3 regions of the Paenibacillus sp. E194 genome follow, and region 3 is predicted to be linked to each of the others. Evidence: predicted binding sites of a transcription regulator. Region 3 holds the regulator's gene; each other region holds the start of a gene.
What was found. The regulator Rex, encoded in region 3, represses fermentation and respiration genes when NADH is low (regulators of the CRP and FNR family bind a similar motif). The targets are predictions, from matches to a motif close to TTGTGAAATATTTCACAA.
Positions count from the first base shown of each region.

Region 1: AZ66_RS01800 (cytochrome ubiquinol oxidase subunit I) is a predicted target of Rex. The motif match lies at 2,440-2,457, and genes of this name have one in related genera.
Region 2: AZ66_RS15490 (cytochrome ubiquinol oxidase subunit I) is a predicted target of Rex. The motif match lies at 6,359-6,376, and genes of this name have one in related genera.

Region 1 is NZ_JMDX01000006.1:44,055-52,260, reverse strand. It holds gene cydB (cytochrome d ubiquinol oxidase subunit II) at 1-863, opposite strand, end outside; gene AZ66_RS01800 (cytochrome ubiquinol oxidase subunit I) at 850-2,253, opposite strand; gene AZ66_RS01795 (ABC transporter permease) at 2,629-3,318, opposite strand; gene AZ66_RS01790 (ABC transporter ATP-binding protein) at 3,311-4,234, opposite strand; gene AZ66_RS01785 (sensor histidine kinase) at 4,481-5,416, opposite strand; gene AZ66_RS01780 (response regulator transcription factor) at 5,426-6,130, opposite strand; gene AZ66_RS01775 (MGDG synthase family glycosyltransferase) at 6,448-7,656, shown strand; gene AZ66_RS01770 (hypothetical protein) at 7,945-8,206, opposite strand, start outside.
Region 2 is NZ_JMDX01000103.1:12,123-20,328, forward strand. It holds gene AZ66_RS15475 (efflux RND transporter periplasmic adaptor subunit) at 1-577, opposite strand, end outside; gene AZ66_RS15480 (discoidin domain-containing protein) at 831-4,358, opposite strand; gene pdxR (MocR-like pyridoxine biosynthesis transcription factor PdxR) at 4,549-5,997, opposite strand; gene AZ66_RS15490 (cytochrome ubiquinol oxidase subunit I) at 6,443-7,852, shown strand; partial or broken gene cydB (cytochrome d ubiquinol oxidase subunit II) at 7,836-8,206, shown strand, end outside.
Region 3 is NZ_JMDX01000097.1:8,962-17,167, forward strand. It holds gene AZ66_RS14925 (AAA family ATPase) at 1-1,252, opposite strand, end outside; gene AZ66_RS32695 (hypothetical protein) at 1,224-1,511, opposite strand; gene AZ66_RS32700 (hypothetical protein) at 1,514-1,786, opposite strand; gene AZ66_RS14935 (hypothetical protein) at 2,032-2,550, opposite strand; gene AZ66_RS14940 (amidohydrolase) at 2,566-3,876, opposite strand; gene AZ66_RS14945 (redox-sensing transcriptional repressor Rex) at 3,873-4,520, opposite strand; gene dinG (ATP-dependent DNA helicase DinG) at 4,537-7,407, opposite strand; gene AZ66_RS14955 (tetratricopeptide repeat protein) at 7,553-8,206, opposite strand, start outside.

The DNA of each region.
Region 1 (8,206 bases), on a different contig from region 3:
TCGAATGCCTTATCAATCGAGCTAATCATAACACGCGGGAATAATCCGATAAAGACAGAGGCGATCGATAGAATGATAACTCCGCCCGTCATGCCAAATGCCCAGCCATCGCGCTTCTTCGCCATGAAGTAGCCAGCGAGCACATAAACAATAACCCCAACTACAGCAACAGCTGTTAAGATCCCACCGCGAACCTCAAATACATCCGTCTTGAAGTACGTCATAGCACCGAAAGCAACAAACAATACCGCCAAAGGCACTAGCAGCATCTTCGCTTGCTTACGTGCGCGCTCCTGCAAGGAGCCAATTGTGCGCAGTGTTGTGAACATCAAGCCATGCACGAGGCACAGTACCGTAACGGTTACCCCGCCAAGCAATGTATACACATTCACCATATCGAACAGTCCAGCCTTCATTTCCATCTGGCCGTCAATTGGCAAGCCTTGAATCAGCCCTGCGAATACAACCCCGCACAGAAATGGAGGAAGCAGACTTCCTAAGAAAATCGCCCAATCCCAAGACTTCTTCCAGCGTTCTGTCTCTTTCTTGCCGCGGAATTCGAATGCGACACCGCGTCCAATCAATGCAAGCAGCAAAACGACAAACGGCGTGTAATATCCGCTAAAAAGCGTAGCATACCAGTTCGGGAACGCAGCGAACATCGCCCCGCCGGCCGTAAGCAACCATACTTCATTGGCATCCCAGAACGGACCGATCGAGTTGATTAATACGCGTTTCTCCCCATCTGTACGGGCCAAGAACTTCGTCGACATGCCGACACCGAAGTCGAAGCCTTCCAAGAAGAAGAATCCGACAAATAACACTCCAACTAGTAGAAACCACAATTCATTAAGAGATAACATGTTGTCCCTCCTGATCAAACGGGTCATTCGAATGTTCTGCCTTCATTACTTCATTCGGACCCTTTTTGATGACACGAACGAACAAATACACAAGCACGATAGCAAGTACGGTGTAAATTGTCGAGAATGCGATAAGCGAGAATAGCACTTGACCGCCCGACACACTCGGCGAAATACTGTCTTCTGTCCGCATGAGACCGAATACCGTCCATGGCTGACGGCCAATTTCCGTCATAATCCAGCCTGCTGTGTTCGCAATGAACGGCAATGAGATTGCATAGAGCATGAAGCGCATGAACCACTTATTCGGATTGCCCAGCTTCTTGCGTGCTGCCAAGAACCAGCCATACATGCCAAGCAGAATCATCAATGTTCCGGCAAGAACCATGATGCGGAAGCTCCAGAATGTTGTCTTCACCGGCGGAATGTAATCGCCAGGGCCATACAGCTGTTCATATTCCGCTTGCAATTCCTTCATCCCGCGGACTTCTCCGGAGAACTTACTATAAGATAGGAAACTAAGCAAGTATGGAACTTTGAATTCCATGCTGTTCTCTTGCTTGTCCGTATTGATTGCTGCAAATACCGTCCACGGCGCAGGATCGCCACTTGTTTCCCACAAGCCTTCACTTGCCGCCATCTTCATTGGTTGGGTATGCATTAAATATTGTGCCTGCTGGTGACCGAAGACCGCAACCAGAATGGAAGAGACCGTAGCCACGATAACACCAATCTTGAACGATTTTTGGAAGAAAGAAACGTCCTGCTTCTTCAGCAGTTTATAAGCACTCACCCCAGTAATCAGGAACGCCCCTGTTGCAAATGCCCCGAAAACCGTATGTGGGAATTCAACAAGCAGCTGACCATTCGTCAGCAGCGCGAAGAAATCGTTCATTTCCGCACGGCCATTGTTAATCTCGAATCCGACCGGACGCTGCATGAAGGAGTTCGCCGCCAAAATCCACAAGGCGGACAACGTTGTACCGATGGCTACAAGCCAAATGCACAGGCAGTGCACCTTCTTCGATAAGCGATCCCATCCAAATATCCATAATCCGATAAACGTTGATTCCATAAAGAATGCCAGCAATGCTTCAATCGCAAGCGGCGCACCGAACACGTCCCCGACAAAGCGAGAATAGTTCGACCAGTTCATTCCGAACTGGAATTCCTGAATAATACCTGTGACAACACCGACACCGAAGTTAATGAGGAACAGCTTCCCCCAGAACTTCGTCATCTTCTTGTACTCTTCATTTCCCTTGACGACATACATCGTCTCCATCATTGCGATGAGCAATGCTAGACCAATCGATACCGGTACGAAGAAGAAGTGAAAAATCGTCGTCGATGCAAACTGAATGCGCGATAATAAGATCGTATCCCACATATCGTTGTCCTTCCACCTTTCTATTTATACTCTCAATTCCTATGCTGAATAGGCTGTAATGCCTGCGTCGAACACGGGATCAATGACGTTGATTACATGTTCCAGTTGTATTCTGTCAGATACAGAAACGCTGCAATGTGATATTTATCACAATTATAAAGCAATTACTTGATCAAAATAAGAACTTTGTGTCAAATTTCACAAATATAGTCGAAAAAAAGTGAAAAAAAGAAGAAAAAAGACATTGTGCCTTCTTTCCTCTTTACAAACAGCCCGCAATGTGCTGCACCTTTTTTCCAGAACTCTTCTGAAATTTGTCACCAATTTGGGCATGCCACATCTCTGTCACAACAAGGTATTTCGCTGCATCTATTTTTATTTATACAGGTCGATCGTATCAATCTTGCGAATCGTCAAGTAACCAATCACTACACCAAGCGCAGCAAAAGCAAATGGCACTGCGATAATGGACCACAAGGTAAATCCGCCAGTCGACGAGCCTAGAAAGGCTGCAATTAGAATGGAGCTCGTAATGGTCGCCGCCGCTGAATATTTGCGCATGCCGAACCATAATGGAATCAGACTTAAGCAGCTTGCTGCTAAGGAGTTGATAACACTAGTTGCCACTTGATGCGTAACCATACTTATTGTCGCCGTGCCAGGTACAGTGTGCGCATAAGAATTGTATAAGAGGAATCCACTGATAAGTACAATATTTGATAGAATAATGGCTATAAAGGTGTACAAGACCACAATGATCAGCTTAGCTGTCATGAGCTTTTTCCGTGGAATCGGGTACATGAACATGACCGTTATAGACTTGCTCTTGAACTCATCAATAACCATTCGGCTTAGCAATACCGAGGCCGTAATAATGAAGGCAACCTTCACAAACGTATCGATGATACTGAATACTTCGGATATATTATGGAACGCGATATCGCGTGTATCTCCATAGATTCCAAGCAAAATAAAGAGGAAAATCCCAATCGTGACATACATGGCCGTACGTATATAGGTAGCAAACCGGAATTTCTTCAGTTCCAGTCGAATGAGCTTATTCACGAGCATCCCCTCCATTCAACAGCTTCATAAAGTAATCCTCCAAGGAATGATGCTTCTTATGGACAGACTCTACCATGACATCGTTCATAACAAATGCCTTCGTAATATCTTGCTGGGACACCCCCGATTGATAGATGCGGATGATCCGGTTGTCCGTAATGCGGAAATTCGAAATATGCATGACTTCTTCAAGTACATAGGCTGCCTTGCTCGCATTATCAGTGATGACCTCAATGAATTCGGACTGCTGCGCCCGAACCCGCTCCATTGGCACTTCCTCCAACAGCACCCCATGGTTAATGACACCGATCGTATCTGCAACCAGCTCCATTTCCCCTAAGATGTGGCTGGAGATCAAGAGCGTAATGCCGAACTCGCGTGACAGCTTCTTGAACAGGTCACGTATCTCCCTAATCCCAATTGGGTCAAGACCATTAATCGGCTCATCCAGGAGCAGCAGCTCTGGCTTGATCGATATGGCCCTCGCGATGCCTAGACGCTGCTTCATCCCAAGGGAGAAGTCCTTCACCTGCTTGCGTTCAATGCCGTTCAGCCCTACCAGTTCCAGTGCATCCTCAATCGCCTTCTTATTATGGTAGCCCATGTATTCGCAATGAAGCTCCAGATTCTCCTGCGCAGTAAGACGATCATAGAAGATTGGCTGCTCAATAATTGTCCCCATGCGAGATAGCAAGGAATAGGATGTGGGTGTCATCTTCTCGCCGAACATCTCAATCTCACCGCTCGTTGGCTGCAAGAGATTCGTCATCATTTTCATAATCGTTGTCTTCCCCGCCCCATTGGGGCCAAGGAATCCGTATATCTCGCCTTTCTTAATATTCATGCTCACATTCGATACGACATCTTTGCCTTGATAATTCTTCGTCAAACGATGCGTCCGTACAAGGAAGGTCATTTCATTTACCCCTCTCATCTCTTCTGATGTCCTCATTGTATCGATTAGCTATTTCTTATTTCTTACCTAATCCTTACGAATTCCTTACGTTCTTTCCGTCTTGACATACAAATAAGGTCCGCAGAGTGCCATACTGGTTACAGCACAGCAAATCTCTTCGAACCTTGTGACCCTTCCTTCAATGCCAATAGACCTGAACTATCTATTCATTCGCAGCCAGCACCGGCCGGTTTCTCGTAGAATACCTCAAGACATTCGCAGGAGCTTAATTGTAAAAATCGTTTTCTTAAAAGGTTTACTATGAAGTTCTATTGATCCGCCCATTGATTCAGCGAGCCGCTTCGTGATCGTTAACCCCAGTCCGCTGCCTTCGTAATTTTTGTTGCGGGAATCCTCCAGTGTATACATGCGCTCAAAAACACGGTCTTGGTGCTGTTCCGGAATCCCCTTGCCACGATCCCATACATCAACGAACAGATGCGTATCATCACTGCGCAGAGCTATGCCCAGCACACGGCCATCAGCCCCATACTCTATAGCATTGGAGATGAGATTGTTCAGCATGCGATCCAGTGCGTCTTCATTCCCTCTCGCATAGAGAGAGGCTTCCGGAATCTGAATATCAACCTCGAACCCCCTCTTTGTAAGCCGCTCATAAAATTGGAGAATATTTTTGCGGCATAGCTCGCTCATATCGACTCGAGTCAGCTCGACATGCTTGTCCCCAGATTCTAGCTTCGCTAAATCAAAAAAGGTATGTATAAGCTCGATCACTTCTACCGTCTTGCCATGCACCCGTGTGAGCAGGCGATTCCGTTCTTCGTCACTGATGCGTTCATTGCTCAGATTCAACGTCTCCAAGTAACCAAGTACAACGGTAAGCGGGGTCTTCAAATCATGAGAGATGTTCGATATCATCTTCCTCATCGCGATCTCCGTCTTCGCATAATTCGCCAGTGCCTTCTCATGATCGACCAGTAATTCATTTATTTGCTCAATGACCCCAATAATCTGCTTATCATCCGTGAACAGCAGGAGCTTCTCCGCAGATTGCGTTCGATGAATTTGTTCCAGCTTTTTTTGAATTTCTGTTAATTGCTGATTGCGTCTTGAATGATTCACACGCTGCGTGTAGACTACGATCAACAGGATTACCATACATATAGATAAAAGGCCCGTTATCATCATTGCTCAACCTTCCCACTTGTAGCCAATCCCCCACAAGGTCTTAATATAGGTAGGATTCGACGGATCGTCTTCAATCTTCTCCCGCAGCCGGCGAATGTGAACGTTAATGACATTTTCATCGCCATAGTATTCATCGTTCCATACAAATCCATATATTTGTGCTTTTGTGAACACACGATTCGGGTTGGTTACGAATAACTTTAAAATATCGAATTCTTTGGAAGTGAGTTTCATAGTTTCTTCTTGCTTCTGTACAAGATAATTATCAAGATCGATTAGCAGTTGGCCTGCCTGAATGACGTTCTGTTCGGGCATTGGCTTCACCGCATCGATCTGAACGTACTTCGTAGCGCGTCTAATTGCCGCCTTGATTCTCGCAGAGATTTCTAGCATCGAGAAGGGCTTCGCGATATAATCATCTGCGCCGAAGCCAAGTCCGAGTGCCTTGTCTACATCGCTGTCCTTCGCGGACATAATGAGAATTGGAATTGCGCTCCGCTCTCGAACAAGCTTAATCATCTCAAATCCATCTAGCTTCGGCATCATCAGATCGACAATCATCATATCGTATGTGTCAGAGGTGAACTTGGCCATGCCTTCTTCACCATTGGTTGCGGTCACTACATAAAATCCTTCCCTACTCAAATAATCCGATACCATTTCTACAATAGAAGCGTCATCTTCTACGATCAACAGCTTATGCTGCATGCCAGACTCACACCTTTCTCAGACCTTCTCGTTCATTATAGAACAATTACTTAATTTTGGGTCAAATCCTATTGGAAAAGGTAAGTAATAAAAAAAGCCAAAAATCCTCATAAATAGGACCAATAGCGGATGGAACTGGAAAAGAGTCCGGACAGCATGCCCGACTCAGGTCTAGGATATAACCGAACTGAGGGCCATTTTCATGAATGAGGAGTTAGGATACGATATTAGTACCAGATAACAAGGAAACGATTGGCAGCTATGCGCAATCGAATAAATAGACGAAGACTCAACTACGGCGAAGGAGTGTTATGAACATGTTCGAACGGATGGAAGCACCGTCCACACCGGGCAGGGCGAAGGTGCTTGTACTATCAGGCTCGATTGGCCACGGCCATATGCAGACTGCACAAGCAATTAAAGAAACGGCTGAACGTTGGTACGGCACAGAAGCAGATGTACACGTTGTTGATTATATGGAGCAGGTATCTCCTCACTTGCACAGTGTCGGCACGTATTGCTTCGTACAATGGGTGAAGCTGTTCCCTAGCATGTACGGGTATTTGTTCAATATGACTCGCAAGGATCGTAAGCTAGCACAGTTATTGAAGGGAGTCCGCTTCACAAGCTTGCGCCCGCTGATAAAGCTCGTAGAGCAGATGAAGCCAACTGTCATTGTCAGTACGTTCCCTGCTGCCAGTGCAGCAGTATCGAAGCTGAAGGAGCGCGGCATGATTGATTGCCCAGCTGTCACGGTCATTACTGACCATACAGATCACAGCTTCTGGCTGCATCCCTATACAGATTTATATTTAGCTGGCTCTGAAGATGCCAAGACGCAATTGATTGAGCAGGGTGTTCCTCAATCCCGCATTCAAGTGACGGGAATTCCAGTTCGTCCCGCCTTCTATGAATCGTATTCGAAGACAGAACTGCGCAAGAAGTATGAACTTGATTCCTCCAAGCTGACCGTTCTCCTGATGGGCGGTGGCTGTGGTTTGATGGATCCATCCGTGCTGGATGTCATCGAGCAAGCTGGATGGGCACAGGATATGCAATTTATCATCATTTGCGGCAGCAACGATAAGCTTCGTTCACAATTAGAACGCTGGGCCGAATCCAGCCCGCTGCATGTTCGTATTGAAGGCTATGTGAAGCCTGTGCACGAATATATGGCGATGTCCGACCTAATGATTACGAAATCCGGCGGTGTTACTACCTCCGAGGCAGTTGTCCAACAGCTGCCACTGCTCGTCTATAAGCCACTTCCTGGTCAAGAACAGGATAACATTCGCTACTTGCTGCGCAGTGGGGTGGCCTGCTGTGCGGAGGATGCAGAAGAATTGGTTGCGCAGTTGTCGATCTTCTCCCGATATCCGGAGACACTGCAATGGATGCGGGAGCGCGCACAAGAAGAGGCTCCACGTTCCCCATTCCATGCGATGGATGCGATCGTGAATGCCCAGAGATACTCCTTATCGCGACGCCACACAATGGAGCAATGGCTGAACGAGACAATTGTGTAACTTTTTAATTTGCTTTGCAATTTATCTTCACCTACCACATTGGGCTATTCGCTTTATACAACGTATAAAGCAGGATAGCTCTTTTTTCAGGTCTGTGCACCTGGCATTTTGCTTTATACTGCACGATCACATATCATATGAGTAACCATCAGATGCTATCTTTCACGAAATTTGTTAGGAGTCATATAGAGACAGTGTAATAATATGATCTAATAAAAAAGGAGGGAGTGTGATTTGACCGAATAAAAATAGACCTCACCGCGTGAGGCCTTTATGTATAAGTCCGATTTATTCAAAACAAGCGGAATAGATTGCTCCTGCACCAAAAAAACCCAATAAAGCGTCTATTATTTCCTGACCAGCAGTTTTGGCTGCATCTTGCACACCCATTTTGATAGCTTCCATCGTAGACAAGCCCATTCCTTTGGCCACTTTGTAGGTTTCCAGCATTTTTGTCACGAACTTCACGGTTCCGCCGCCCGCTTTAATGGCGTCTTTTATTTTTGCAATTTTGGCTGGTGCAAAAATAAGACCTACCAAAGCCCCCCCT
Region 2 (8,206 bases), on a different contig from region 3:
GGTTGGTTGACACGATCGTGAACAACGGCGAAGTGCCTGCAGCAATCTCGCCTTGCTCGGCCGCTACACGCACTACCTGACCACTGATCGGCGCCTTGATGGATGCGTCTGCTTTACGATTGCTCGCTTGCTGAATACGGAGCTCGGCCTGTTCGATACTGCGCTTCGCCTGATCCAATTCAAGTTCAGACGCCTGTGCATTATGCAGCGTTTTATATTGATCCTGCGCCTGTTCCAAGCCCAGCTGCTCCAAGCGGAGCTGAATGTCGAGATCGTCTGCCTTCACACTTGCCAGAGTCTCGCCTTTGCTGACGGTGTCACCCTTCTTCACGTTTATTCGGCTCAGTTCGCCGCTCAGCTTCGGCATCACCTCGACAGATCGGCTTGCACTCGCTGTCCCAATCATCTCATTGGTCTGATTCAGCGCCCCCTTCTGCACGGCCGCTACCTGCACAGGCGTCTCCTTCTCCTGTGCTCCCTGCATTGGCTGTTCTGCCTCCGGACTTCCGCATCCTGTTGCGGCTCCGAGCATAAGCAGAATGCTCCCCATAATCAGCCAACGTCTTCTCACTGCCATAATTGTCCCACTCCCCTTTTGTCTATCATGTATGAAATAATCCCCCTAGCATTTCAGCGCAGCCTACTTACTAAAGTTCTAGTTATATGGTTTAGACGTAAAATATCAGCTGCTCCCCTTATGATAACACGATAATGAACCACGGGTCATTCCGTAGAGTGGATAAAGATGTGAAGATTGCGTGATGTTGATTTTCCATCTGCACACCAAAAAACCTCGCCTCCACCAAGGAAGCGAGGTTTTACCCTATCTGTTAATTCGGTTCAAGCTGCGACATGAGCGTCTTCATCTCATCAATCGGACGATTGGCATCGTATGGGTATCGGTTCAGCACTTCGAGCAGCAATTTGTACCATTTCCCCTTGTTGCCGATCTTCGCCAGCATATCATCCATGGTAGCGATCAACTGCTTGTATTCAGGAATTTGCCCTGGTGAATATACCTCAAACTCGTAGAAAGAGTTGCCGAAGACGGTTGCCCGCTGGATGCCTTGGAACTTCACGTAGCGTGCTAGCGTTGTATCAAATTCGAGAATGTCCATTTTACCCTTGGACTCGATGATTCCGCCTTCACCGGAAATATTTCTCCAGTTCGTCTTGTCATCAGATACAAGAAGCTGATACTTCTCCGCATAGGCGCCTTCCCATTTAATAATTACCTTATTGATATCCTTGACCTCTCCCAAGTCTACAAGGAACCAAGCATCATCCACATACTTGCTGGCCCAGCGAGTAGACGGATTGCCATCTACAGCCTTATCCGAGGAATAGTAAGGAAACTCTGGTTCCGAAGATTCCGTAGCCTTCTGCAAAGCCAGATTTTCCGTGCTGAGCAGCTCGATTGCTTTGTTGTAGATGACCACATTATCCAAGGTGCCCTTGAAGGCGTTCGTCTCGCTGCCAATGCGAAGCGTCGGCAAGACAAGCGTATTCATCTTTGGATATTGCATTTCCAAACGTTCCACATACTCATCAATATTGACGAATAGTGATACGCCCTTGTCATCGCCCTTCAGCAAGATATGGGTCCACTTGTCTTCTGGAACGACGTAATTGAAAGTACTGTCATAATGCCCTTTGCTGAATCCAAGCTTGCCTGTCTTGCCCTGCTTCAGCTTCAAAGTGCCTACAGGCGATTCCATCAAGACAGCGTCATCTGGATTATCCTTGTCCGGCTTGATCCATATGGACGCGGTCCAACCGAACCCAATCGCATCAACTGGCGTCTCGATGTAGCTCTTGCCGCCTTTGAAATGCGCGCCCTGTTCATATTTTCCTTCCGTTATATCCACATTGACTACCTTGCCATCAAATCCATTGCCCGAGCCATCCTTAAATCCCTTCTCGAACATGTACTGCATAACGAGATTGTCTGGATTGTTTACCGTAATTTTGTGGGAACGATCGGCATTCGGCGCATCACCGATCACCTTTGTACGATTGTTAAATTGCGCAAAGGATTTATCATCGCGCGTTCCCGTCCACAGCTTCTCTGCCACGACCTGTATGCCAGGCAGCAATCGGATATGCGCATCGTCCATTGACAAGCCATTCGCTTCAGATACGTCATTCCACATCGAGAACATACCACCCTTCACGCGCGGATGGCCAAGTGGCAGCGATGTGTTCTCCCACTTGTTCGGCTCCCACTCATCGTACAAGAATTGCGAATTCAAGTAGTTTCCGTATAGGGTAGGCACGATGTACATGTATACATTCTGCGAGTTGATGACATCATAGCCGAGATCTACCGCCTGCTGTGGCGCACCGTATGGCTCATACCAGATGTCCATCGTTGCGTCATTGCTAATCGGCGTCGTTCCGGTATATTGGGTCAAGCCTCCCCACATGTGCGGGTGCTTGCCTTTGCTGTTAATATGCTTCACGAGTGTATCCATGTACCAACGGTAGCGCTCGATATCCGGACCCCAATATTCATCCGTGCCAATATGCACTTCTGGCCCGACGAATGTTGGGTCACTTCCGTCTATATACTCATTGAATAAGTTCTTGATGAATTCCACGGTTTCCGGCTTAGAAATATCCAAATGGGAATCTTCTCCAAGCGCCGGGTTGTAGGTCGTGAATGCGCGAGAATGTCCGGGTGTGTCGATTTCCGGGATGATATTAATGCCATAGTCCATGCCCATGAGCTGCAAATCCTTGAATTCTTGCTTCGTATAATGCCCACTGGTACTTGCAAGTCCAGGATATGTCGTGCTTTCTAAGCGGTAAGCTGCACGTGTGCCATCTGCGAATGGCTCCCCGACGTCATCATTCAAGTGAATTTGGAACATGTTCATCTTGTACCATGACAACAGCTTCACATAATCGCGAAGGAAATCGACCGTGAAGAATTTGCGGGCTACGTCGATCATTAGTCCACGCTTCTCATACTTCGGATAATCTCTTGCTTCACCTCGTGGAATCGTCAAGTCCTTATTCTGCTTAATGATTTGGAGCGCTGTTCTCGTTCCGAAGAAAGCTCCCTTAGCTGAAGAAGAGGTAATGGATACATACTCCCCTACCTTGAATACGTTTCCTTCATCGCCAAGCCATGATAATGACGGATCAATCGACAGATATAAATCCCCAGATTTCGGCGTCCCAGAAACTACCGTAAGCTGGTATCCCGTCAGATCCAATACATCTTCGCTAGTCAGCTCTGCCGCCTTACGGAGCAAGGACTCATCCTTCGGATTGACTACAATTCGCGAAGATTTCTTTAACTTGAAATTGCCCGAATCCCCATACCATTCGCGCAGAGAAGGGATCACTTCCGGCTCGGGATTGCGATCCGATGTCTGTTTATGCAAGCCTGGAACGATTACGGGGATACTTCCTGACAGCAGCTTCCGGTCTGGACTATTCTGATCCTCCACCTGAATCATCAGATTCACCTTGGCGTCTACTAGCGGTGTACGGATGTTGCCTTCACGGTCGATGACAGGAACCCTGTCGCTGCCAAATACACTGACGCTGTAGCCTTCCGGCACTCCTGCAGTGGACCAATCGAGCTTCGTCTGTCCGGCTTGCACCGTGAGCGCTGCCGTCACCTTGTCAATGACAGATTGCAAGTCATTCAATTGATACACCTCAAATTCAAAAAAGGAATAGCCATACAGTACTCCATCGACAGGAGCACGCTTCACACCTTGGAACTTCACATAACGAGCTTCGAGGGAAGGGAAATCAACCGTCTCCACACCGCCCTTACATTGGATGGAACCATCGTTGTCCTTCACATTCGTCCAATTCTGAGCGTCATCCGATACGAGGATCTTGTATGTATCGGCCGGCGTTTGCCAACGGATTACGACACGATCGAATGCTTTTTTCTCTCCGAGATCTACATAGAACCATTGATCATCTTCCTTCGCCGAAGACCATCTTGTATTCCCTTTTCCGTCTACAGCCAGCTCAGGCCCCAAATAATCTACTTCATTACCGGAGGAAAAGGCTGGCTTATGCAGAGCTAGATTCGTTCCGCTAAATGTAGCAGCCGCGAGGAGGCGAGCAGCTTCCTCATTGGAGTCCCCAATTGGATTCGAAATGATATTGCCGTCCTTGTCATACACGACATCTGTAACGCTCGGCGGAGTCCCATCACCTTTATCTGGTTTAGATAGGACTGAGCCTTCATCTTGATGCTCCACCTTTACATTCTCCTGCCCGTTTGTTTGAGCATACGCCTTAGGCTGTACTACTGTAAGCGTCGAGGTCATGACAACCATCAAACTGAGCAGCATCGAAACCGCTTTCAAATACATAGATCTCTTCATTATTTCCCTCCATCTCATCTAGTTATCGGATAGCATAGTCCCTCCTTCTTCCTCCCTCCAATCTCATCTGCGCCCAATTTCGCAAACGCTTTCTTTTTCTTTCCTCTCTATCATATTACAAAGAAATGCAACTAGAAAGGAGGAACTTTCCAATTGCATTTCTTTTTTTGAATTTCTACTCCGGTATGAATCATTTTGCTCGCTGCTGTGATGCATGAATCGCTTGAGCAAATCGCGCTATTCCTAACCCAATTTCATCCTCATGCGGCCTTGCATACGTAAACCGGACATACCCAGGTTCTGAACCGTAGACCGTACCAGGATTATAGAGAACCCCTCGCTTTATGCTTTCCTCTAGCAATTTTGCATCATGAACGGGGGTTCTCACTTTGCACCATAAGTGCAGCCCTCCTTGTGGAAGGGAGTACGCCACCTCCCCCGGAAGTTCGCGCTGCAGCGCATCGATAAGCAAGTTCCGTTTCTTGAGGAGTTCCTGCCGCAGCCGTACCAAATGGCGGTCAAAATAAGTTTCCGACAGCAAACGTGCGGCGATTCGCTGCGGCAGCACACTCATTCCGAAGTCGATTTGCTTTCGTTCAGCAGCAAGCCGCGTGATAACAGACTGCGGGGCAACCATCCATCCGATCCGCAGGCCTGACGCTACAATTTTGGATAATGAGCCAATATAAATGACGGTATTGTTTGTATCAATCGATTTCAACGTTGGCGGTGGATTGCCTGTGAAGGACGTCAGACTGAACGGATCATCCTCCACAATGGGAATGCCTAAGCTGCCGCAAATCTCAAGCAATTGTTCCCGTCTAGAGGGGTCAAGCACACGGCCCGTTGGATTATGGTAATTCGGATTCACGAATATCATCCGTATGTTGTGCTCTCGATACAAGGACAATATCCCTTCCGGACATACCCCCTTCTCGTCTACAGGCAGGCGAAACAAGCGCAAGCCCGCCGAGTGAAACATCGGCAGAGAATAATAGTAAGAAGGATCCTCGATCGCGATCGCATCCCCAGGCTGAAGCAATCGGCGAGTTATTAAATAGAGCGATTGATGAGACCCTGATGTAACGAGAATCGATGATGCTGTCGTTCGAATGCCGCGATATTGATGTAAAGTGGTGGACAGAGCCTCCCGCAGCGGCACATAGCCCTGAGGATCGTCATAGCTCATGTCCTCATGCAGCAGATGCTCGCTCAAAAGCATCCGCATCTCTTCATTTGGCGACAAATCGGGTGACAGTTCTCCGCTGGCAAAGTCTATACAGTTGCTGCCCGAATCCAGTGCGGAACGAATCAATTCGGCGTATACCGGATCAGGCTGGACTAGCTTGCAGCTATCTAAATATTGATGCCAATCTGGCGTTTGTTGAGAGTCTGCCCCCCACTTCGACTTGCTTACTCGAGTACCACTACCGACCATGCTTTCAATAATGCCTGCAGCACGCAGCTCTTCATAAGCTTGAACGATTGTGCTTCGATTTACATGTATTTGCTCGGCAAATTTGCGTTCCGATGGAAGGACGCTTCCCGGAGAAAATTCACCGTTATAAATGCTGCGCTCAATATATGCGGCAATCTGCTGATATAGTGGTTGATTGCTGGAACGATCCGGTTGCCACATGGAAATACACCTCTTGCTTTCTTGGTCTGTGATTTTTATCACATATAAATAAGTATATCATTGCTCTTCGTGATCTCGTACTGACCCTTTTCATCGAAACGTTGTCAACTCTGTGTCAGTCTCTTGAACATGGATGACCCCGCCCTGTTGAAATGGATGGCGACATCCCATCCAGTCTGCTCTAAGATAATGCTGAACGTGAGAACTTCACTTGACTGGCTGCCAGTGCCATATGACAAGAGTATGTACGATGTGTGCAATGATGTGTGCTGCGATGTACGTACAGCCTCGTCAAGCTCATAACTTAACGCTTTTCTTAACGACTGAATCTTAACGAGTGTCACACTCATAGCACCACATAACGTGAAGACATTCACATTATTCGAATCTCACAGACCTTTTTCTTGTTGCACGACGATCACATTTTCATCACAAGGAGGCCTCTATGGATCAGGTCATTCTCGCGCGAATCCAATTCGCATCAACAACATTATTCCACTACATCTTCGTCCCCTTGACGATTGGACTGGCGTTTTTAATCGCCGTATTAGAGACGCTCTATGTCGTCAAGGGCAAGGAGATTTATAAGCAAGCTGCCTTGTTCTGGAGCAAATTATTTCTGATTAACTTCGCAGTTGGCGTCGTCACCGGCATTTTGCAGGAGTTTCAGTTCGGGATGAACTGGTCGAATTATTCCCGCTTCGTCGGTGATGTGTTCGGGCCATCGCTTGCCATCGAAGGTCTGCTCGCCTTCTTTATGGAATCCACCTTCATCGGCTTATGGGTGTTCGGCTGGGAGCGCTTATCGAAGCGCGTTCATCTCGCTTGCATCTGGATCGTCTCGATCGGTACCGTGTTGTCCGCGTTCTGGATCTTGACCGCCAACTCGTTCATGCATGCGCCTGTCGGATATGAATTCAACAATGGACGGGCAGAGATGAGCGACTTCTTCGCACTTATTACGAATCCGCAATTGTGGCTGCAATTTCCGCATACGCTGTTCGCCGCATTCGCAACCGGCGCCTTCTTCATGTCAGGCGTCAGCGCTTGGAAACTGCTGCGTGGACACAATCCGGACATGTTCCGCCGTTCGTTCCGCGTCTCGATTACTGTTGCCTTGATTTCGTCCGTCATCGTTGCCTACATTGGGCATGCACAGGCGCAGCATCTGCTCACTTCTCAGCCGATGAAGATGGCAGCGGCCGAGGCGCTCTGGAATACGAGTGAGGATCCGGCACCGTTCACGTTATTTGCCACAATCGATACGGAAAAGAAAGAGAACTCGTTCAAAATCCAAGTCCCATATATGCTCAGTCTGCTATCGTACAACAAGCTTAGCGGCAGTGTGGAAGGGATGAATCAGATTCAAGCTCGCTATGAACAGAAGTATGGACCAGGAAATTATATTCCATCGGTCAAAATGACGTTCTGGAGCTTCCGCATGATGGTTGCCGCAGGAGGGCTCATGTGCCTTGTCGGCATTTACGGACTGATGTTGTCCCGCAAGAAAAAGCTCGAGCAGCACCCATGGTTCTTGAAGCTGATGGTTGGCATGATCGCCTTTCCGTTCCTCGCCAATTCGGCGGGATGGCTTATGGCCGAGATGGGTCGTCAGCCGTGGGTTGTGTTCGGAGTTATGCGTACAGAGGACGCCATATCGCCTACAGTTACGGCGGAAGAACTTCTCTTCTCGCTCATTGCGTTCACGACCATTTATGCGGTACTCGCCATTATCGACGCTGTTCTCTTCGTCAAGGTAATACGTATAGATGAGCAGATGGAAGAACCGGAGGAAGAAGATATGAAGAATTACGATCCATTTGATAAGGAGGTAAGGCATGCTATCGCTAAATGAGTTATGGTTCATACTCGTCGCCGTGCTGTTCGTCGGCTTCTTCTTCCTCGAAGGATTTGATTTCGGCGTAGGCATGGTCGCCAGGTTCCTCGGGAAGACGGGTCATGAGCGCCGCATCATTATCAACACAATCGGTCCTTATTGGGATGCGAACGAGGTATGGTTAATTACCGCTGGCGGGGCTATGTTTGCCGCCTTTCCGGAATGGTATGCGACGATGTTCAGTGGCTTCTATATCCCATTCGTCGTGCTGCTGCTGGCGCTTATCGCGCGCGGTGTCGCGTTCGAGTTCAGGGGCAAGATGGATTATGGCGCTTGGAGGAAAGCGTGGGATGCCGCGATTTTCATTGGCAG
Region 3 (8,206 bases):
CCCCCTGAGAACCCGTACTACGGTTGCCGTAGAACAACTCCTCTGCTACCGATCCGCCCAGCGCAATGATGATTTGGTCCTCAAGAAATGGCTTTGTATACAGGTAGCGATCTCCCTGTGGTTGATGTCGGACATAGCCTAATGCTTGACCGCGAGGGCTTAACGCAACTTGAGATACGCTTCCCGGCCGGACAAGCTCTGCGGCTATCGCATGTCCAAGTTCATGAATCGCCACCCGGCGTCGTTCTTCCTCATTCGTCTCTCGATCACTCTTCTCTCCCATTAACGCCTTATCAATCGCAAGCGAGAGATGCTCCATCGTAATCGCCTCTTGCTCCTGACGCATTGCATAAATAGCCGCCTCATTCAAGACGCTCTCTAATTGAGCGCCTGAGAAGCCAAACGTTTCTTCTGCAATTTGATCCAGACTTACTTCTTTCGCCAGTGGCTTATTTGCAGCATGCAGCTCCAAAATATGCTTGCGTCCCTTCTTATCCGGCATATCTACTTGGATATGACGATCAAAACGGCCTGGGCGCAGCAATGCACTGTCCAGCATCTCTTTACGGTTCGTGGCTGCCATTACTAGAATGCGCGGCGACTCATCTGCATACAATCCGTCCATCTCCGTCAACAGCTGGTTGAGCGTCTGATCATACTCTTTTTGTTGCCCACCTTCACGCTTGCCGCCGATCACATCAATTTCATCAATGAAGATAACTGCATTTTGTTTTTTCTCTTTCTCTGCACGCTGTCTTGCTTCCTTGAACAGCTCTCGTACACGACCCGCTCCGACACCCACATACATTTCAACAAACTCACTGCCTGACACACCAATAAATATCGCATCAGCATAATGGGCAGATGCTTTCGCCATTAACGTTTTCCCCGTCCCTGGTGGGCCAGTTAACAATATCCCTTTCATAGGACGAATCCCGAATTTACGAATGTCATCTGGTCGAACCAGAAAATCAAGAGCTTCAATCAATTCATTCTTGGCTCTATCCTGCCCGCCAATACGATCGAAGCTCATTTCACTAATCTGATTATTGCCTTGCTTCGCACGCCCTGACGAACGCGCCAAGCCAGCTTGTCCTCTGCGATTTACAAAGAGCAGAAGAGCAGTAATCGCGGCAACTGCTGCGATGACCGGCCATATATTAACTCCAAGATAACTGACAAATAATATCGCTGGGATCACAATCCCTAATGCCAATTCCCAACTACGAACGGATTGCCGTTGCTTTTTCATTAGGCCATACCCCCACAGGCGATGCTTGCAAAGGAAGCAATACGGTTTTGCTTCCTTTCTCATCCTTGAGTTGAATATACACATATCGTGAATCCATTTCCGTGTGAATCTGAATACCTGAATTTTGCTGCTGCAGTTCCTTCAACCTAACAGGAATATCGCTGTATTTCTGATGTACCATTGCATCTGCAATGTCGAACATTGCACGTGACCATAACTTATCTATGAGCGGCGTGCTCTCATCATTCAAGTATTCCAATTTTACTTTTTCCCGTTCGAATTCTGTTGTAGCTCGTCTGATACTCGTTCAATTAGGCTGCTAATATTAGTGCCATCCTTGCTCTTCAGCTTCACTTGCAGCGCATCGGGATACCATTGAACATCATACTGCGTAATTTCAGCATGCTGCTTCAATATTCGTTCCACAGGCTGCTTCACGAAATTACGTTCATACAGTGTCCAACCTCCAAATAGTGCAACAGCTGTCGTGACCATAATGAGCAAAGTAGGCATGATTCGTATCTTTTTCGCCATGCTGAAACCTCCTGTTGCAAATATATATATCAATACCCCTAGTAAACTCTTTCTGATATATCAAGAGTATATCACATATGTCACTTCAACTATGGATGTAATGTGTACCATGATTGCCATCGAAATGGAGTTACTCCAACACAAAAAGCGCTGCTGCTTCGCATAGCGTACAATATGTACGTCTTATGCAAAGCAGCAGCGCTGCAAAATTGCCTATTACTCGTTATTAGCTAACATTGAATATGTTATTTATTAGGCAGCGTATAAACATCCCCTATTGAGGAACCATTCGCAAATGAATAGAAATGATAGAAGTAATGGACAACCCCTTGTTCATCTTTGCGTTTGACCAAAGCTTGCCATACGTATTGATCATCCTTATATGCTGGCGTAATGCGAATTACATCCGCATCCGGATATTGGGCTTCTATCTGGGCTTGAATCGTCTCTTTAGAGGTTGATTCAGCCATAGGTGTTACCTTATCAGGTAGTACCCACACGGTCTGCTCCTGACCATGTTCGTCAGTTCCCCGCACCATATATACGACTTGATCCCATACACCCTTCTCCACTTCTGTCACATTTACGAGCTTCACTGCTTCATTCGCCCGCTTTATTATTTCCGTTTCCTTGACCCGTTCGTCCTTATTGATGTATTGCACATACTGATAAGAGGCGAAGAACAATCCGACTAGAAATAAGAGAACGAGTACCGGAATCAACCATTTCCTATGCGATCTCCGGCGTACGCGTCTTCTCTGCATGAATTCTCCTCCTGCCTATCTTGCCAGCAAGCCATCAAAGCATTGCTGCGCCTCGCGAAGGATTCGTTCTTCATCCATCGTCAAGCATTCCCCATTCTTCACGACCTGCTTGCCGTCAACCCATACATGCTTGACATCTTTCGCAGACGCTGAATATACCATGTGAGATACCAAGTCGGTATGTGGTAGGAAATGAGGCTGATCAATATCTACCGCAACGAAGTCAGCCTTCATGCCTACTTCAAGCGCCCCAATATCGTCAAGGCGAATGGTCTGCGCACCATAGATCGTTCCCATGCGCAGTGCCTCTGCAGCAGGAACCGCAGTTGGATCGCCGGACACCCCTTTATGAATCAAGGCCGCTAGGCGAATTTCTTCGAACATATCCAGATTGTTGTTGCTTGCTGCACCGTCTGTACCCAAGGATACAACAACACCCGCACGCAGCATCTCAGGAACACGAGCGACACCGCTCGCAAGCTTCAGGTTGCTTCCTGGATTGTGGGACACCGCAACTTGATATTTCGCAAGCGTCTCAATCTCTTCGTCCGTCAAATGGACAGCATGCGCAACGAAGGAAGGACGCGAGAAGAATCCGAGCTTCTCCAAATGCGCAACCGGACGCAGTCCATAATCCTTCACGTTCTGTTCAACTTCTGCCTTTGTCTCTGACATATGTGTGTGTAATGGCAAATCCAGATCATGAGCAGCCTGTACGAAGCTCTCAATAAAGGCCGGAGGACAAGTATACGGAGCATGCGGCGCCATAATCGTGCGAATGCGGCCGTCTGCCTTTCCGTTCCAATCCTTCGCGAATTGAATCGCCTCGTTCAGCTTCTCGCGCTGTACATCCTCTGGGCATAAGCCAATCGCACCGCGCATAAGCGATGCACGGATACCGGATTGCTCACATACCTTCGCTACTTCGTCCATGTAGTCATACATATCTACGAAGGTTGTTGTACCGCCCTTCAGCATTTCGATCACAGACAGAGCTGTTCCCCAATAGACATCATTAGCCGTGAACTTGCCTTCCATTGGCCACATTTTCTCCTGCAGCCATGTCTGAAGCGCCAAGTCATCACCATACCCTCGTAGCAGCGACATTGCAGCATGCCCATGTGTATTAACAAGGCCGGGAATGAAAAATAGACCTTTGCCGTCGATGATTTCAGCATCAACTGCTGCATATTGCTCCGGCAGCTCCGATCCAATATGAACAATGCGATCGTTCTCTACAACCATGAAACCATGAATGGAGGACTTCTTCGCACTTGAAGATAAATCGGCGAACATGCCATTTTTAATAATGATTCGGTGTGTCATTCGGCGGGTACTTCCTTTCCATTATCAGATAAATAATAGGCCAAACTGAACAAATCCGTTGTAAAATCGGCAGTATGCACACGGATATTCGAAGGAACCCTCAAAATGACAGGCGCAAAGTTCAAGATCGCTTCTACTCCCGCCTCTACAAATTGATCAGCTACATACTGAGCCTCTGTAGCAGGAACCGTGATAATCCCGATGCGGATTTGCTTCTCGCGTACCGTCGTAATTAAGTCAGACATAGGCTGAACTTTCAGGTTATTTATCTCGGTATTGATTTTGGATTCCTGTGCATCGAACACTGCAACAATCTTCATATTATCTTTCAAGTATACGGTGTAATTACAGAGTGCGTGACCTAATTTACCTGCACCGACCAATCCAACATGGATAACTTGATCCAGTTTCAAAATATGTCTGATTTGTTGAATCAAATACGATACATCATACCCAATGCCCTTGCGGCCAAAGTCGCCGAAATACGCTAGATCCTTCCGAATTTGCGCAGGATTCAAGTTCAGCTTCTGTCCCAAATCTTGAGAAGAAACTGTGAGTACTTCTCGCTGCTTTAATTCCAATAGATGACGTAAATACACGGGTAATCGCCGAACGACAGCTTCTGATATCTTTAGTGCTTTCATTCTGAACAAGCCCCTCTCATCGCTCTCCAATGCCTCTTTGATTATGGTCTAGCCACGTATCAATACGTGGTACAAGTTGTTCTGTTGCCATATGCTCCATTTTTGGGCCAGGCAGCGAGTAAAGAAAATGTTTGCCGTAGCTTGTCTCTATTACACGAGTGTCATAAATGATGACAATTCCCTTATCCTGCGTCGTACGCACAAGGCGGCCGAATCCTTGCTTGAAGCGAATTACAGCCTGTGGTACGGAATATTTGCGGAATGGATTCTGATTCATCCGCTTCAGCCGATCGCACTTCGCTTCCACGAGTGGATGATTCGGTGGCTGGAATGGCAGTCGTACAATCGCAAGACATGTCAACGCATCTCCTGGAATATCAACGCCTTCCCAGAAGCTGCTCGTTCCTAGCAGGACTGAATTCGGCTGATCTCGGAATCGGCGTGTCAGCTTGCTTCGGTTGCCGCTGTCAATCCCTTGTCCAAGCACTTGAATGCCATGCAGGCTAAGCGCCTCCTTCAGCGGTTCATACACATCCCGCAGCATGCGGTATGACGTGAATAAGACAAGCATACGTCCTTCTGTTACCTTGGCTACATCAGCCAAGGACTGCATCAGCGTCGAGTTAAACTTGGCATCTGATGCTCCCTTCACACTAGGGAAGTCACGCGGGATGACAACAAGTGCTTGCTCCCGGTAGTTGAACGGCGACGGGAGTATGACCGTATTTAGACGACCATCCCGCTGCGCATCCTTCAAGCCAAGCTGTTCAGCTACGAATTGGAATGATTTATCAACGGACAATGTAGCAGAAGTTAAGATTACGCTCTTCTTCGGCTCGAAGAAGTATCGCTTCAGCGCTTCGCTTACATCGACAGGGACCGCATACATTTGCATTGATTTATGCTTGTATTGGAGATTGCCCTCCATCCAGTACACGGTATCCGCATCCTTGCCTTGCATAAATTCACGGAATTCATCGCGAAGCTGCCCTATGTCCTTGAATAAACCTGTCACATCAGCCGTAACGCCCTGCACTTCATCATCATCATAATCCTTCCATTCATTGACGAGCTTCTCCCCCGAACGAACAATATCACTTAAACGCGTGTGAATATCGCCTTCGAGCTCCGATACGGAGCTCCATCCATCAGGACGATTGCCAGATGGCAGCCGGAGAACAGCTTGCCCGCCTTCCGCCTGCCCCGCTTCATTCATGGAAGGAAGCATTTGATAGAGCAGCTCATGCAGCCGATCCCATTGATCCTTAACATCAACAAGCTGTGTTAACAGCTTCTCGATCCCTTCAGCCCATACGAGCGCTTTTTCATTGCCTGACAAGCGAAGACGCTGCTGCAACAATACAAGCGCACCATTTTTGCTGTCTTTGAACAATTGGGTCAGCGGATGAATGAGTGAAAAATATTGCAAGTGAATGCCTAAATGTTTGCCTGCCGTTTCTTCGAAGTGATGTGCTTCGTCTACGACAAGCTGCTCGTATGCGGGGAGCAAACGATGCTCCGCAATCACGTCCGTAAACAATAGGGAGTGATTCGTTATAATAATGTCCGATAAATTCGCATCATTCTTCGCCCGGTGGTAGAAGCACCGACGGAACCAAGGACATGCGCGATTCAGACAGGAATCACTATCACTGGCAACGGTATCCCAGAAGTCTGCACCCTTATGAACGAAATGCAGTTCTTCGTCATCTCCATGCTCCGTCTGACTGAGCCACACCAGCATTTGAGCAGCTGTCAAACTATCATCGCGTGCATGTACATACTCTCTATTACTTATTTTATGTTCAAATTTTCTCAAACACAAATAGTGACTGCGGCCTTTTAATACGGATGCCTTAAATGGAACCGGCACAATCTTCTCCAAGAGCGGCAAATCACGCTGTCTCAGCTGTTCTTGCAGATTGATTGTGTGTGTGCTAACAATCACTTTGCTCTCTTGAGAAACACTCTGATATATGGATGGCAGCAAGTACCCAAGCGACTTGCCGGTACCAGTTCCCGCTTCGATTAGCAGGTGATGCTCTTGTTCGAAGCACTCCATCACTTCATTGAACATCTGCTCCTGCGATTCGCGCGGCTCATAATTGTCCAATTGGCTTGCCAGATTCGTCTTGACCTGATCCAGGAACTGGGCGAAGGTAACCCCCTTAAGCGGGTTCTCTGCTGAAGAATCACGCGGCGCCTCCGTCTCTGTCCAATCCGCTTGCTTCAACGTCAATTGGCGGAACGGATAATACCCTTCTTCTTCTGTCCAATCAGACACCTCGCGCTCCTGAAGCTTCTCTGCGAGCAACCACTTCAAGTCCCGCTCCTCTTGATCGCCAAAGACATCAACGACGCGCTGTAGCGTCAACAACGGAAGCTGGTCAATCGCTTCTAAGCAGCGAATAAATATATCTGCTGTCGCCCTCGCATCACTATCTGCTTGGTGTGGCCGATCATGAACAATTCCCATCTCATGTGATACAGAGCCAAGCTGGAAGGAAGGCAGCGATGGAAAGAGGATGCGAAGCAGCTCAATTGTATCTAATATACGACCCGTGAACGGCAAATATCCTGTCTGTTCCAACGCCCTGCATAGGAATTGATAATCGAAGGCCACATTATGGCCGACCAGTACGACATCCCCTAACAAAGGAACAAGCCCCGTCATGGCATCATCAATATCCGGAGCATCCTTCACATCTTCCTCGGTAATGCCAGTGAGCTGCGATATAAATTCCGGTATGGGAACAGTTGGCCGCACAAGCGTATGATATTCGTGTTCTATCTTCAAATCATGGCCAAGAATAACCAGACCAATTTGAATTATTTCATCGTTCGGCTGACTGCCGGTCGTCTCAAAATCCAAAACAGCAAATCTCATCTCAATAGCTTTCCTCTCACAATTTCTGTTCTTAGCATAACAGATGTTTGGGCGTTTGGAAATGACTAGAGGGAAACATCTGTGCGTATTTTTTCCACACAGACGTTCCCCTCAGATGTCATGAATCATTGATATTACATGCATGTTATTGGATATGCATCATGTGCTCGCCGCCGAGTTCAAAATGGCCATTTTTGGACTGGCATACCTTCAAATTCATAATCGGTTCCGGCAGAGCCGGATCCCATTCATGCGCTTTCAGGAAGCATGCTTCTGCCTGTGCAAACTGATGCTGCTTCGCATGAATGCAGCCAAGCGCATTGCAGGCAATCGCCTTCATGCTGTTGTTGTCAGTCAATGGTATGATAAGTTGAAAATGATGTCCTGCTTCCTGACAATTCCCTAAATGCAAGTGCGACATCGCCAAATATGCGCGCACCTCGATATTCTCCGGCTGATTCTTAGCCGCCTGTTCCAAAAACAAAACTGCTTCCTTATACATCATGAGCAAATAATACCCCTGACCCCGTTGATAGGGATCCCCATAGTCCGGAATGGCTATTTTGCTCTCCTTCACTGGGCATGGCTGTACGAGTACTGAGCTTCCCTTACCTACTTTGGGCCTTAACAATGACAGACGCTCTTCGAAGCGCAGCCACTCCTCCACAATATGGTCACTCATGGAGCGAAGTAGCGACACTTGATGATCGAGTTCCTGTTTTTGCTTTCCCTTCGCATGCGGGTATTGAGCAATCACTTCATCCAACAGTTCATTCATGGTCTCGAATACATGTTGCAG